DNA from 3 places in the Peribacillus sp. YIM B13481 genome. Region 2 is predicted to be linked to each of the others. Evidence: riboswitches for the same ligand, from Rfam matches in the RefSeq annotation. Region 2 holds a riboswitch; each other region holds the start of a gene.
The links. Region 2 has a riboswitch for cobalamin ahead of ACFX4X_RS06205 (ribonucleoside-diphosphate reductase subunit alpha). Riboswitches for the same ligand answer to the same signal wherever they lie in the genome.
Positions count from the first base shown of each region.

Region 1: linked by a shared signal. The riboswitch ahead of ACFX4X_RS07590 (ABC transporter substrate-binding protein) and the one ahead of ACFX4X_RS06205 (ribonucleoside-diphosphate reductase subunit alpha) in region 2 are both predicted to bind cobalamin.
Region 3: linked by a shared signal. The riboswitch ahead of ACFX4X_RS15490 ((2Fe-2S) ferredoxin domain-containing protein) and the one ahead of ACFX4X_RS06205 (ribonucleoside-diphosphate reductase subunit alpha) in region 2 are both predicted to bind cobalamin.

Region 1 is NZ_JBHZPE010000008.1:57,502-61,746, reverse strand. Features, by position in the region: gene ACFX4X_RS07605 (hypothetical protein) at 422-652, opposite strand; tRNA gene ACFX4X_RS07600 (tRNA-Arg) at 828-901, opposite strand; gene ACFX4X_RS07595 (polysaccharide deacetylase family protein) at 1,090-1,992, shown strand; cobalamin riboswitch at 2,079-2,253, shown strand; gene ACFX4X_RS07590 (ABC transporter substrate-binding protein) at 2,416-3,381, shown strand; gene ACFX4X_RS07585 (FecCD family ABC transporter permease) at 3,344-4,245, shown strand, end outside.
Region 2 is NZ_JBHZPE010000006.1:72,301-76,545, reverse strand. Features, by position in the region: gene ACFX4X_RS06220 (SulP family inorganic anion transporter) at 1-241, shown strand, start outside; gene ACFX4X_RS06215 (hypothetical protein) at 327-473, shown strand; gene ACFX4X_RS06210 (manganese-dependent inorganic pyrophosphatase) at 572-1,501, opposite strand; cobalamin riboswitch at 1,795-1,976, shown strand; gene ACFX4X_RS06205 (ribonucleoside-diphosphate reductase subunit alpha) at 2,116-4,245, shown strand, end outside.
Region 3 is NZ_JBHZPE010000026.1:50,277-54,521, reverse strand. Features, by position in the region: gene ACFX4X_RS15500 (energy-coupling factor ABC transporter substrate-binding protein) at 1-136, opposite strand, end outside; gene ACFX4X_RS15495 (energy-coupling factor ABC transporter permease) at 138-881, opposite strand; cobalamin riboswitch at 1,061-1,258, opposite strand; cobalamin riboswitch at 1,461-1,650, shown strand; gene ACFX4X_RS15490 ((2Fe-2S) ferredoxin domain-containing protein) at 1,802-2,170, shown strand; gene cobJ (precorrin-3B C(17)-methyltransferase) at 2,185-3,840, shown strand; gene ACFX4X_RS15480 (sirohydrochlorin chelatase) at 3,859-4,245, shown strand, end outside.

The DNA of each region.
Region 1 (4,245 bases), on a different contig from region 2:
ATATTTATTAAGAAAAATTTCAAAAAAATAAAGTGAAAAAGGAAGAGGGACTTTTGTAGTCCCTCTTCCTTTCAGAGTGTAGACAAACCCCTTTTCCAAAAGAATTGTTGGAGAAAAAGGGGGTTTTTTATCTTTTAATTAGCATATTTAGTTGTAAATTTGAAAGAAGGACACAATATATTGTTGCTAAACTTTTTATAAAAAACAGCTGTCGACTTTGTCGACAGCCTGAAAGGAAGAGGGACTTTTGTAGTCCCTCTTCCTTTTTTTGTGCCTTTGTTTCTTCAGCCAATTACAATAAGGGTCATTAATCCCCTCCAACTTGATCGAGTAGATATTAATGAGATTCTTCTAACTGGTTCTATGTTTCATGCTTGGCTCCATCGTGCAGGTTACATGGACCCAAAAGCGACTAGTTTTTTCATTTCATAAAAGACGGATGATAAACAGATAAGTATTCCGTTAGGTACCTAATGTGCCGTACATATTCGCCCAATGTTCGCTGTCGGACACCTTCAGCAACTTTTGCACGGAGAAAAATATCTAAGGCTTCTTGCAGTGTGTATTCAATTGTGAAACTTTCCGTAGTCTTACTGGTCAATTTCCGTTCCTTTAACGCTGTTCCACGCTGTTTAATAACGTGTTTTTTCATAAAAAAAGCACCTCCAGACATAGAAAGATAATAGTGAAATGGAATATCACTGTTTCCTACGTACAGAAGTGCTTTTATCCTACATACAATTTACGGCTTTTACGGTCATGCCAACAGAAAAAAACCCTGCTACAACACGGAGAAACCGCATTATAACAGGGCTTATAAACTTTAGCGTCCCAGATAGGAATCGAACCTACGACCTACAGCTTAGGAGGCTGTCGCTCTATCCTGCTGAGCTACTGGGACATATAAAAAAGTCGACGACTTATTTATTATATTTCTTATAGGCAAACTTTTCAAGTTAATAGCAATAATAATTATGAAAAAAAACATCTAGACGCTTAGGGGGCACTCAGCTCTCCTGTTTCCTTACTCTTCATTAAATGGAATACTTTATTATTTCCTGGTTTTCTGGTACTATAATGCTAGAAAAAATTAGGAGAATGATAGTGGGGAATTATAGAGTTTTATGGATGGTGACGCTGCTGGGGATTTTAATTTTACCGGCATGCTCACAAGGGATTTTAGAGGGTATAGGCACAAAGACGGCTGCGCCTATCACGGAAGATAACATTGAAGTGGCTGCAGCAGCGGAGAATGACACTGGGCAGGATTCGGAGGACGAATTATATACTGAACGAATCGATACGAGAGACTGGATAATGGCCGAGTCCGCGGTACAGCTTCCAATATTGATGTATCATAGCATTTCTGAAGGCAATGGCCTTCGGGTACCAAAAGAGGAATTCCGATTACAAATGACTTGGCTTCGGGAAAATGGTTACTATACATTATCCCCTGAAGAGGCATTTCTCGTTTTAACCGAAAATCGGATGCCAAGTGAAAAGTGTGTCTGGCTTACTTTTGATGATGGCTATACAGATAACTACACAGACGCTTTCCATATACTAAAAGAATATGATATGAAAGCGACTGTCTTCATGATCGGGAAGTCCATCGATAAAGGTCATCACCTGACTGAAAAACAAATGATGGAGATGAGCGGGAATGGGATTTCGATCGAAAGCCATACTATCAACCATTTGGAGCTGAACCGCATGACGGCAGAGCAGCAAGAAGCGGAAATGGTCCAGTCAAAGGATCTGTTCGATCGTATCCTCCAACAGGACACAACAGTGCTTTCCTATCCAGTTGGTCGTTATAATGAAGAGAGTCTCAGGCTTTCAGAAGAAGCTGGATACAAGATGGCAGTCACTACTGAACCTGGAGGAGCTTCAAGGGACCAAGGGATGTATGCCTTGCATCGAGTTCGGATTTCACCTGGATTATCAGTCGGTGGGTTCGCGTCGCTGATAGAAAATGCTTCAAATCATTGAAGATGGACGGTGCATTTCAAACTTGTTCAGAAAAATCATATAATAATAGATTCTTACATGGTGTATAATGAAGGCAGTGAAAATTATATACATATGAACGATTTGGTGTCTTAATGACTTAAAAGGGAAGTTGGTGAAATGCCAGCGCGGTCCCGCCACTGTATTTGGGAGCTGACGGCTGTGTACCACTGTATGGGATATGGGAAGGTGCCGTTGACGATGACCATGAGCCAGGAGACCTGCCAAGATTCGTACACCTGTAACCTACGCGGATGGGAAGGTGTGTGGCAGACCCTAAGAGTCCGTAATGATATTGTTGCCATACAAGCATCTTCCGTTTAACGGGAGGTGCTTTTTGTTTTGGGTGCATCTTCCGAGATTATTAGGTGAAGAAATTAAATGAAAAGATTGTGGGGAATGAAAATGAAGAAGATTTTTGGTTTGATATTGTTGATGTTGCTTACTGCAGGCATGATGGTTGGCTGCAGTGGCGCTACTGATGAAGGAAAAGAAAAGCAGCAAACGAATCATGCTCAACACGACGCTTTCCCGATTACGATTAAAGATGCAACGGGCGAAAAAGTAACGATAGAACAAAAACCGAAGAAAATCGTTACGTTGATACCAAGTAATACAGAAGTGGTATTTGCACTTGGTTTAGGTAAAAAGGTCGTTGGTGTATCCGACAATGATAATTACCCGGAAGAAACGAAAAAAATTAAAAAAGTTGGCGGAATGGAAATGAACACGGAGCTGATTGTCTCCATGAAGCCCGACCTTGTTCTTGCCCATGCATCAAGTGCCCATAATTCGAATGAGGGTTTAAAGCAGCTTAAGGATGCTGGAATAGATGTCCTTGTAGTCAATGATGCACAAAGCTTTGACCAAGTCTATGAATCTATTGAAATGATTGGAAAGGCAACGGGAGAAAATGATAAGGCAAGCGAAATCGTTACGGATATGAAAACAAAGCTCAAGGATATTCAGGAAAAAGCCAAATCCGTTAAAGAAGCGGATAGGAAGACCGTTTTAATTGAGGTTTCGCCATCACCGGATATATATACACCTGGAAAAAATACCTTCATGGATGAAATGCTTCATATTATTTCAGCGGATAATGCTGCTGCTGAATTGGACGGCTGGGCAAAAATTGATGAAGAGTCGATGATTGCTGCAAATCCGGATGTCATCATTACAACGTATGGTAATTATACAAAAGATCCAGTAAGTGAAGTGACAGGCCGAAAAGGATGGCAAGACGTAAATGCCGTTAAGAATGGCCAAGTCTTTGATGTCCCTTCTGACTTGGTGACCCGTTCCGGTCCACGCTTAATAGAGGGAGTAGAGGAACTTGCCAAATCAGTCTATCCGAACCTATTTGACAACTAAATGGACGTTTGCTTATTTAATTGCGTTGTTATTTTTGTTATTTGCAATGACGATAGGCATTTCCTTTGGTTCGGTGCCAGTTCCGATTTCCGTACTTATACAAATAATCGGCAAGGAGATTTTTCACTTGCCGATTTCTGCTGATCCGGATGTGATGCTTACGAATATCGTGATGAACATCCGCTTGCCGCGTGTGTTGCTTGCGGGTTTGGTTGGGGCATCACTTGCGATTGCGGGTGCAGCTTTTCAGGGACTGCTCCGGAACCCGCTCGCTGATCCTTACACATTAGGTATTTCTTCAGGAGCATCGGTCGGCGCCGTATTGACAATATTCTTGAATATATCACTGCCATTCATCGGTTTATATACTCTTCCGGCATTGAGCATCTTATGTTCAGTACTCACGATGTTCTGCGTACTGACTTTTGCAAAAAAAATGGATCGATCGATGAAAGTGGAAACGATCATTTTAACGGGAATCATTTTCAGCTCGTTTTTAAGTGCCTTCATTTCATTGATGATTGCGCTGACGGGTGATGAATTAAGACAAATCATCGGCTGGCTGATGGGAAGCGTCTCAATGCGCGGATGGAATTATATCGTAATCATTTTGCCGTTTTTTATTATTGGTTCGTTGACCTTGATCATGAATGCAAGCGAATTGAATGCGATGACTTTCGGGGAAGACCGGGCAAAACACTTAGGTGTGAACGTGAAGCGGCGGAAAATGTGGATCTTGATAGCCGGTTCGACATTGACAGGGGCAGCCGTTGCCGTTTCAGGGGCGATTGGCTTTGTAGGATTGGTCATTCCTCATTTTGTCCGGAAGATTTGGGGACCTGACCATAAACATTTGCTTCCGTT
Region 2 (4,245 bases):
ACAAATATTTTTCGCTTCGGTTCAGGACTTTGTTTCTAAGTTCGATTTCAAGGAAAAAGCCGAAACGGTCATCATCGATTTTTCCCATTCTAAAATATGGGATGCTTCTGCAGTCGGTGCTGTTGATACGGTTGTCCTTAAATATCAGTTTCAAGGTACACCTGTCCAGGTGCAAGGCCTGGACGAGGAGAGTTCGTTATTGCTTGAAAAACTCGCCACCTCAGAAAGTAAAATATCTTGAAAAAGTATAATTCTGCTGAATAGAAACTTTTCAAACCGACAAAATAGATAACATGAAATATTTCCTTTTGAAAGGAGCGAAAAGCATGACATCCGATCAGGATTATACAGCAGCGAATCTGTCACCAGATTTATTGAATGAACTGAAAAGCTTTGAAAGCAAACTTGGCGAGGAAGCCAATAAAGAACTGATTGTCATCGCCTATGAAAAAGAAAAGGAAACCTTAAATTAAAAAAAAAGACTCAAACACCTTTAAATGGATGGTTGAGTCTTTTTTTGATGTACAGAAAAGGGGCCCCAAAGTATTAAATGGGCACCCCTTTTCCAATATTATTTACTGAATACGTCCGTTAAAACCGGAACGATTTGTTTTTTACGCGATACAACGCCCTCTAAGACGGCAATGTTATTGTTTAATGAAACGTCATATGCCTTTTCCACTGCATCAGCCGCTTTTCCAAGAGCCAAGGCCACAGAATCATTGGTCAAGATATCCGTTACGACGAATAGGAATAAATCCAATTCCTTCACAGCGATGACCGATTCAATGGCTGCTTCTATTTCAGCTTGCTTAGCAAGAACTTCGTTCGGATCTACAGCATTGACCTGAGCTATCTCAACTTTAGCCATTCCCATGGAGAATTCTTTTGCATCAAGAGTGATTAGCTGGGCAATCGTCTTGTCGCTCAAGTCAGCTCCCGCCTTCAACATTTCCAAGCCATATGTTTCAGCGTTTACTCCCGCAATATCAGCCAGTTCCATAGCTGCTGCAACGTCTTGCTCTGTGCATGTCGGGGATTTGAACAATAAAGAATCGGAAATTATGGCAGATAGCATAAGTCCGGCGATCGTTTTAGGGACTTCAATGCCGTTTTCTTTATAGATTTTATTTAAAATGGTTGCCGTACAGCCAACTGGCTCCGCACGGTAATATAAAGGATCGCTTGTTTCAAAGTTAGCGATACGGTGATGGTCAATAACTTCCAACACACGGACTTGGTCAATATCTTCTGCACTTTGCTGGCGTTCGTTGTGGTCGACCAGGATCACGCCATCCGCTTCCCCTGCCACTTTTTCCACAAGGCGGGGAGCTTCGAATTTGAATTGGTCCAACGCATATTGAGTTTCACCATTCACTTCACCCAGACGAACTGGTTCAGCGTTGATACCTAGTTGCTTTTTAAGATCTGCATAAGCGATTGCTGAACAGATTGTGTCTGTATCCGGGTTTTTATGTCCAAAAACTAATACTTTTTCCAAGATTTTAACCCCTTTTTCATAAATATTTTTCCGCGAATCCCCTCATCGCAATAAGGGAGACCCACCTTTACTATACACTTTATTTTAACACAAAATCCCGTAAATTCAGTGCTCGAATTACCCATTCCCCAATAAAATCTTTCATTCTCAATCCCTCTACCTTCACTTTGTCAATAGATAAGGGTTGGTTTTTCTCAAATATATTAGTTGAATTATCATCGTATATGGCTTACGATAATATAAGCAGAAATACTAGATATTGATTACACAAACAATACTAATAACTATATATAGAATATTTTATAATCAAAGGTGCCAGTGATGGCTGAAAAGGGAATCCGGTGTAAACCCGGAACTGTCCCCGCAACTGTAAATGTGACGAAATGAGAAACCACTGTATAGCTCTCTCTATACGGGAAGGACTCAAAGTAGGATGATCATGAGTCAGGAGACCTGCCTTGATTTTTTCATGTTTCTTATTCTTCGGGGATTGAGATGATGAAACGATAGTATAATGGCTATTTTTTCATGGTTCTTTTATTCTATCGTTTGATCCGCTCAATCCATTTGGGCGGTTTTTTTATTTTAGCGGAAGTTTACAAGGAGGATTATTAATGACTCAAACATATAACTCTACCATAAGCGAAAATGACACCGAAACGAATTCAATCCAGCTTGAGATGTTATCAAAGGAATTCGAAGGCCGTCTCGATATGGAAAAGTTCAAAAAGCGTTTTATAAAATGGCTTGATCGCAAAAGTGACTCAACCGATGAACAGGCATCAAAAAAACTGATTCAGCTCGCTCTTGAAAGTGTGGATATAGATGCTCCCGATTGGACGTTCGTTGCTGCAGCAGAACTATTGAATACGATGTATAGGGATGCACAGGCAAATCGAGGTTATGAAGGCATGAGTTATGGCCCATTCTATGAACTGATCACGGAACTCTCGCAACTTTCAGAAGGCCAGCGTTATCCCATTTATAAATCAGAACTGCTAGCTTCTTATACGAAAGCAGAAATTGAGGAATTGGGTTCGGTGATCGACCCGGAAAAGGATAAATTATTTTCTTACATAGGCATCTACTTATTAAACGATCGCTACCTAGCCCGCCCAAAAAAAGACAAGGTCTACGAACTGCCTCAAGAGCGCTTCATGATCATCGCGATGGAAATCATGCGAATGGAAAAAACGGAGCATCGTCTTCAACTAATAAAAGAAGCTTACTGGGCCATGTCCAACCTTTATATGACTGTTGCGACGCCTACTCTATCCAATGCAGGTAAAACGCATGGACAGTTAAGCTCTTGTTTTATCGACGCAATTGAAGATTCCATTGACGGCATCTATCTATCTAACTACGATGCTGCAAAAGTATCAAAATTCGGCGGCGGTGTAGGTCTTTACGTTGGTAAGATTCGTTCGCTTGGTTCTGATATCCGAGGTTTCTCTGGAAACAGTTCCGGCACGACTCCCTGGATCCGGCTATTCAACCAGACAGCTGTCAGTGTCGATCAATTGGGGCAACGTAAAGGTGCCATCGCGATTTACTTGGATGCCTGGCATAAAGATATTATGAGCTTTCTTGATTTGAAGACGCAAAACGGGGATGACAGATTAAAAGCCCATGATATTTTTACAGGTGTATGTATTCCTGATTTGTTCATGGAGGCTGTACGCGACAGAAAAGAATGGTATCTTTTCGATCCACACACCGTCAAGCAAACCCTTGGATTCTCACTTGAAGATCTTTATGACGAGAAGAAAGGCGAAGGAAGCTTCAGGAATCATTATGCACTTGCTGTCGAGGCCGCAGAAAACGGTACACTTCCAAACTATAGCTTTGAAAAAATCAATGCGATGGACATCATGAAAAGCATCATGATTTCTCAATTAGAAGAAGGCGTACCATATATGTTCTACCGCGATGAAGTGAACCGGAAGAATCCGAATAAACATAAAGGCATGATTTACTGTTCTAACCTTTGTACGGAGATTGCTCAAAACTTAAGCCCTTCGACGATTACGGATGAATATGAAACAGAAGATGGAGATGTCGTTGTGGTCCGTAAAAGCGGCGATTTCGTTGTCTGCAACCTATCATCCATTAACTTGCCCCGTGCGGTGAGCAGCGATGTTTTGGAGAGGTTAATTCCCATTCAGGTCCGGATGCTGGATAACGTCATTGATGTCAATAATCTTCCGGTCAAGCAAGCATCCATCTCGAACAAACGTTACCGGGCAATTGGTCTAGGAACGTTTGGATGGCATCATTTACTTGCCACTCAGAATATTTATTGGGAATCGGATGAGGCTGTTCACTATGCCGATGCTTTATACGAAAAGATCGCTTACTTAACAATCAAAGCATCCAACGAGTTGGCCAAGGAAAAAGGATCATACCCATATTTCGAAGGATCGGATTGGCATACAGGGGAATATTTCGAACTTCGTGACTATACAGATCAAAAATGGATGGATTTAAAAGCAGATGTGCAGGAGCACGGTACCCGTAATGGATATTTAATGGCTATTGCCCCCAATTCATCGACTGCTAAAATCGGTAATTCAACGGATGGAATCGATCCTTTGTATGAAATTGAATTTTACGAGGAAAAGAAAAACTTCAAATTCAAGGTGACCGCACCAGGATTGACGCCAAATACGTATGAATATTATAAAAAGACCCGCTTTAATTTGGACCAACTGGAGAGCATCAGGCAAAATGCAGCCCGCCAACGC
Region 3 (4,245 bases), on a different contig from region 2:
TATATTCCGGATGGATATTTGTGATGGCTTCTTCAGCTTCGCCGTCGGCACCGCCAAATTCCGTTCCTTGTTGGGTGATTAACGGTATGGTAGCAAGAATGACGACCAGGAAAAGCAGCAGTAAACTTTTTTTCATATTAACGGGCCTCCTTAGATAAAACTCGCAGCAATTTCAATTCGCCTAGATTGTATTTTTTTAAGAAATTCATCACAACGACTGTCAATAATCCCTCGCTGATTGCCAAGGGAATTTGGGTCAGGGCAAAAATCCCTGCAAACTTAGTGAATGAGGCCATGAATCCCCCTACCTCGGATGGAAAAGCAAGAGCAAGTTGAACGGAAGTTACCACATAGGTTCCTAAATCTCCAAAAGCAGCTGCCAAGAAAACGGCAAGAGAAAAAGACCACCCCAATTTAGTCGCGCCCTTGAAGACAAAGTAAGAAATGAACGGTCCGCATACTGCCATGGAAAATGCATTGGCCCCTAATGTCGTCAACCCTCCGTGAGCCAGTAATACAGCTTGAAATAACAGTACGATGGAACCCACGACACTCATGGCCAATGGTCCGAATAATATGGAACCCAAACCAACTCCTGTAGGGTGTGAAGAACTTCCCGTAACGGAAGGAATCTTCAGGGCCGATAATATGAATACAAATGCTCCCGATAGGCCGAGTATCATTTTTGTTTCTGGGTTTTCCTTTACTTTGGACCTAATCGACCGGTAACCCAAGATTAAAAATGGAAGGATAATGGCCCACCAGAATATGGCCCATTCAATCGGTAAAAATCCCTCCATAATATGCATGGCCATAGCACGTTTTGGTACAAGAAGCAATAAAATGACAAAATAAAGAATTTTCCAATTGTCTTTTTTCATTCTTTCTCCTTTCAACACTTTTAATTTTTTCTGATCAAGGCTTTTAGAAGAAAAGCGGCGCCCAACATAAAAAGCACTTCTCTAAAAAAGAAAGAAGTGCGTAATGAACAGGAATTCCTCAGCATAAACCAACCACGGGCTATTCTGCCTGATCCGCACACCCATCCTCGTAGGCTGAAACAGTTTCACGCTTCATGGCAGGTCTCCTGGCTTTGGTTCATCATCCCATTACATCCTTCCCATCTCATTTGACAGTGGATTAACCTTAAGGCAATAGGACTTCCCTTTACAGTGGCGGGACCGCTCCGGATTTTCACCGGCTTCCCTTTTAAGCTGAATTTCCGAGAAAATTCAACACCATAAAACTTATGTAATTATTTTGAAAAATCTCGTATAGTTTATCATAAAGAAATAATTCCAGCTACACTCTCTTTTTTTTAAAAAGACTAATAACGCAGAGAAGCGAGGCATGGAGCTGGATTTACCCTATTAAACTTTTCTAAACAGTCGGAATAAACTTTGAATTTTGCTAAAGTTGTTATATGATAGATAAAGTTAGCTAGAAATGTATAATAAAACCAAATATTTCATTTTAAAAGTGCTCTTGTGTGAATTATCAAGGGATAATAGGGAAAACGGTGAAAATCCGATGCAGCCCCCGCTACTGTAAACGCTGATGAAATTGTCGATGACCACTGGCTTAATGCCGGGAAGGGACAAAGTAAAATGAAGCGTAAGCCAGGAAACCTGCTTTTGAAATTGTATGATACTTTTCGGAGGGAAAGGTAGAAGGACTATGACGATTTTGGGAGATTCAGCATATTTGCCGAAGGCTCCTCATTCATATAGTTTTTTTAAAACCTTAACTCTTATGTTAAGGTTTTTTATTTTGCCTTTTCCCTGAACTCAGGAGGAAGAAGATGACTACTTGGAACTTGCAGGGTACTAATACGCATCTGTTGATTTGCAATGGAAGCAGTTGCATGAAAAAAGGCGGGGAAGAAGTAACCCAAGCGATTCGCGATGAAATTACTTCAAAGGGACTGGATATGAAAGTTCATACAACCAGGACACGCTGTAACGGAAGATGTAAGGACGCCTGCGTTGTAATTGAGTATCCCCAAGGGAGATGGTATCGGGTGGATACCCCAGATTACGGTCGGAAGATTGTAAGTAATATCGATGATGGAGAGTTTGTGCCACAGATGATCTACCAATTCAGTGATGGGGAAATGATCCCTAATCCAGATTTTCCTGCTCATACGGGTATTTCAAAGAACAAATCGTAAAAGGAGATGTCTTAATGAGTACTAACGGTAAATTATTCGTCGTGGGCTTTGGGCCAGGGAATTTTGAACACATTACCAAACGTGCTGTCGAAGCCCTTCAAGAAAGTGACTACATCATTGGTTATAAAACTTATGTTGAACTCATTCAGGGACTGCTTACAGATCAAACGATTATTAGTACGGGAATGACTGAAGAAGTATCACGTGCTCAGGAAGCAGTGAAACAAGCGGAGCTGGGAAAGAAAGTGGCTGTAATTTCCAGTGGTGATGCCGGAGTTTACGGGATGGCAGGGCTGGTTTATGAAGTATTGATTGAAAAAGGGTGGAAAGAAGATACTGGAGTGGGCATTGAAGTCATCCCTGGTATTTCTGCAATCAACTCATGTGCGTCTTTACTTGGGGCACCTGTCATGCACGATTCGTGTACCATCAGCCTCAGTGATCATTTAACGCCTTGGGAACTTATCGCTAAAAGGGTGGAAGCTGCTGCAATGGCTGACTTTGTCATTGCACTTTATAACCCGCGTAGCGGAAGGCGGACTAGGCAAATTGTAGAAACACAAAAAATTCTCCTTCGCTACCGTTCACCGGATACACCTGTCGGGTTGGTGAAAAGTGCTTATCGCGATCGGCAGGATATTGTCATAACCAATTTGAAAGATATGTTGAATCACGATATTGGAATGTTGACCACCGTCATTATTGGTAATTCATCTACCTTTTTATATGATGACAAAATCATCACACCAAGAGGTTATCAGAGGAAATATACATTGAATTCGGAAAAGCAAACATTGAAGCCGCATCAGCGTCTGCAAAAAGAAGCAGAACCGTGGGCATTAGATCAAGAAGCCGATTCCATGCAAGAAGCCTACGCTGAGCCTGATGGAGGGGTTGGATTACTTACAAAAGCACCAGAAAAGAAGGCGACATCTTTTGAAATGGCGATGGAAGCCCTGTCTATAGTTAAGGGCCAAACCGTTCAGCAACCCATTAAGCCGTTTGTTCAGCAAAAAATGGAGTCGGTATTCGAACTTGCGGTCAGTCCAGGTGTGGCGAATAAACAATTCACTCCCAAACAAATGATGACACTTGCGGAAGTTGTTGGGGAAAAGGGATCGATGGAATACACGCCAAACCATAAGATCGTATTAAAGATTCCGACAACGGATCCGGAAGTCATTACGGGGAAATTGCAATCAGCAAACTTTCTGTTATCGCCGATTGGAGATGTACTGACATTAAAAGCCTGTGATTTCTGTGATGGGGAAAAAGCGGAATCCATTCCTTTTGCGGATGAAATACACCGGGTGCTCGGCGGAATGAAAATGCCTAAGGAACTGAACATCGGTTTTAATGGGTGTGGAATGGCTTGTTATAGTGCTGTGATGGATGATATCGGGATTGTCTTCCGAAAAGGGAAGTTCGACTTATTTCTTGGAGCTAAACCGGTTGGAAGAACAGCCCATCCAGGTCAGCTGGTTGCTGAAGGCATTGAACCGGAACAGCTTGTTGAACTGATTACGGACATTGTCGGGGAGTATACGCAAAATGCCCATCCAAATGAGCGGCTTTTTAAATACTTCAAACGTGCAAAAAAGATACAGAGTTTTTCTTATCAGGACATTGCTCCCAAAATAAACATAGAGCCTGCGCCTTGTGAAGACTAATCAAGAGGGGGAAAGTAAATGAAAGCAGTTTTGTTCGTAGGACATGGAAGCCGCTTGGCTTCAGGAAACGAAGAAGTCCTTCATTTTATTAAAAATATGATTCCGGCAATGGATGACGGCTTTTTGGTAGAAACGTGCTTCTTGGAGTTTGCGGCACCGAATATATCTAAAGGCATTGATAATTGTGTAAAACGAGGGGCTACGGAAGTTATCGTCATACCAATCATTTTGTTGCATGCAGGACATTCGAAATTACATATCCCGGCTGAAATAGAGGATGGGAAAACCAAGTATCCAGAAGTGAAATTCACATATGGTCAAACGATCGGGGTCCACCATGATGTATTGACGATCCTGACAGATCGTCTTGAGGAAGTTGGTTTCGATACATCCTCAAAACAGCCT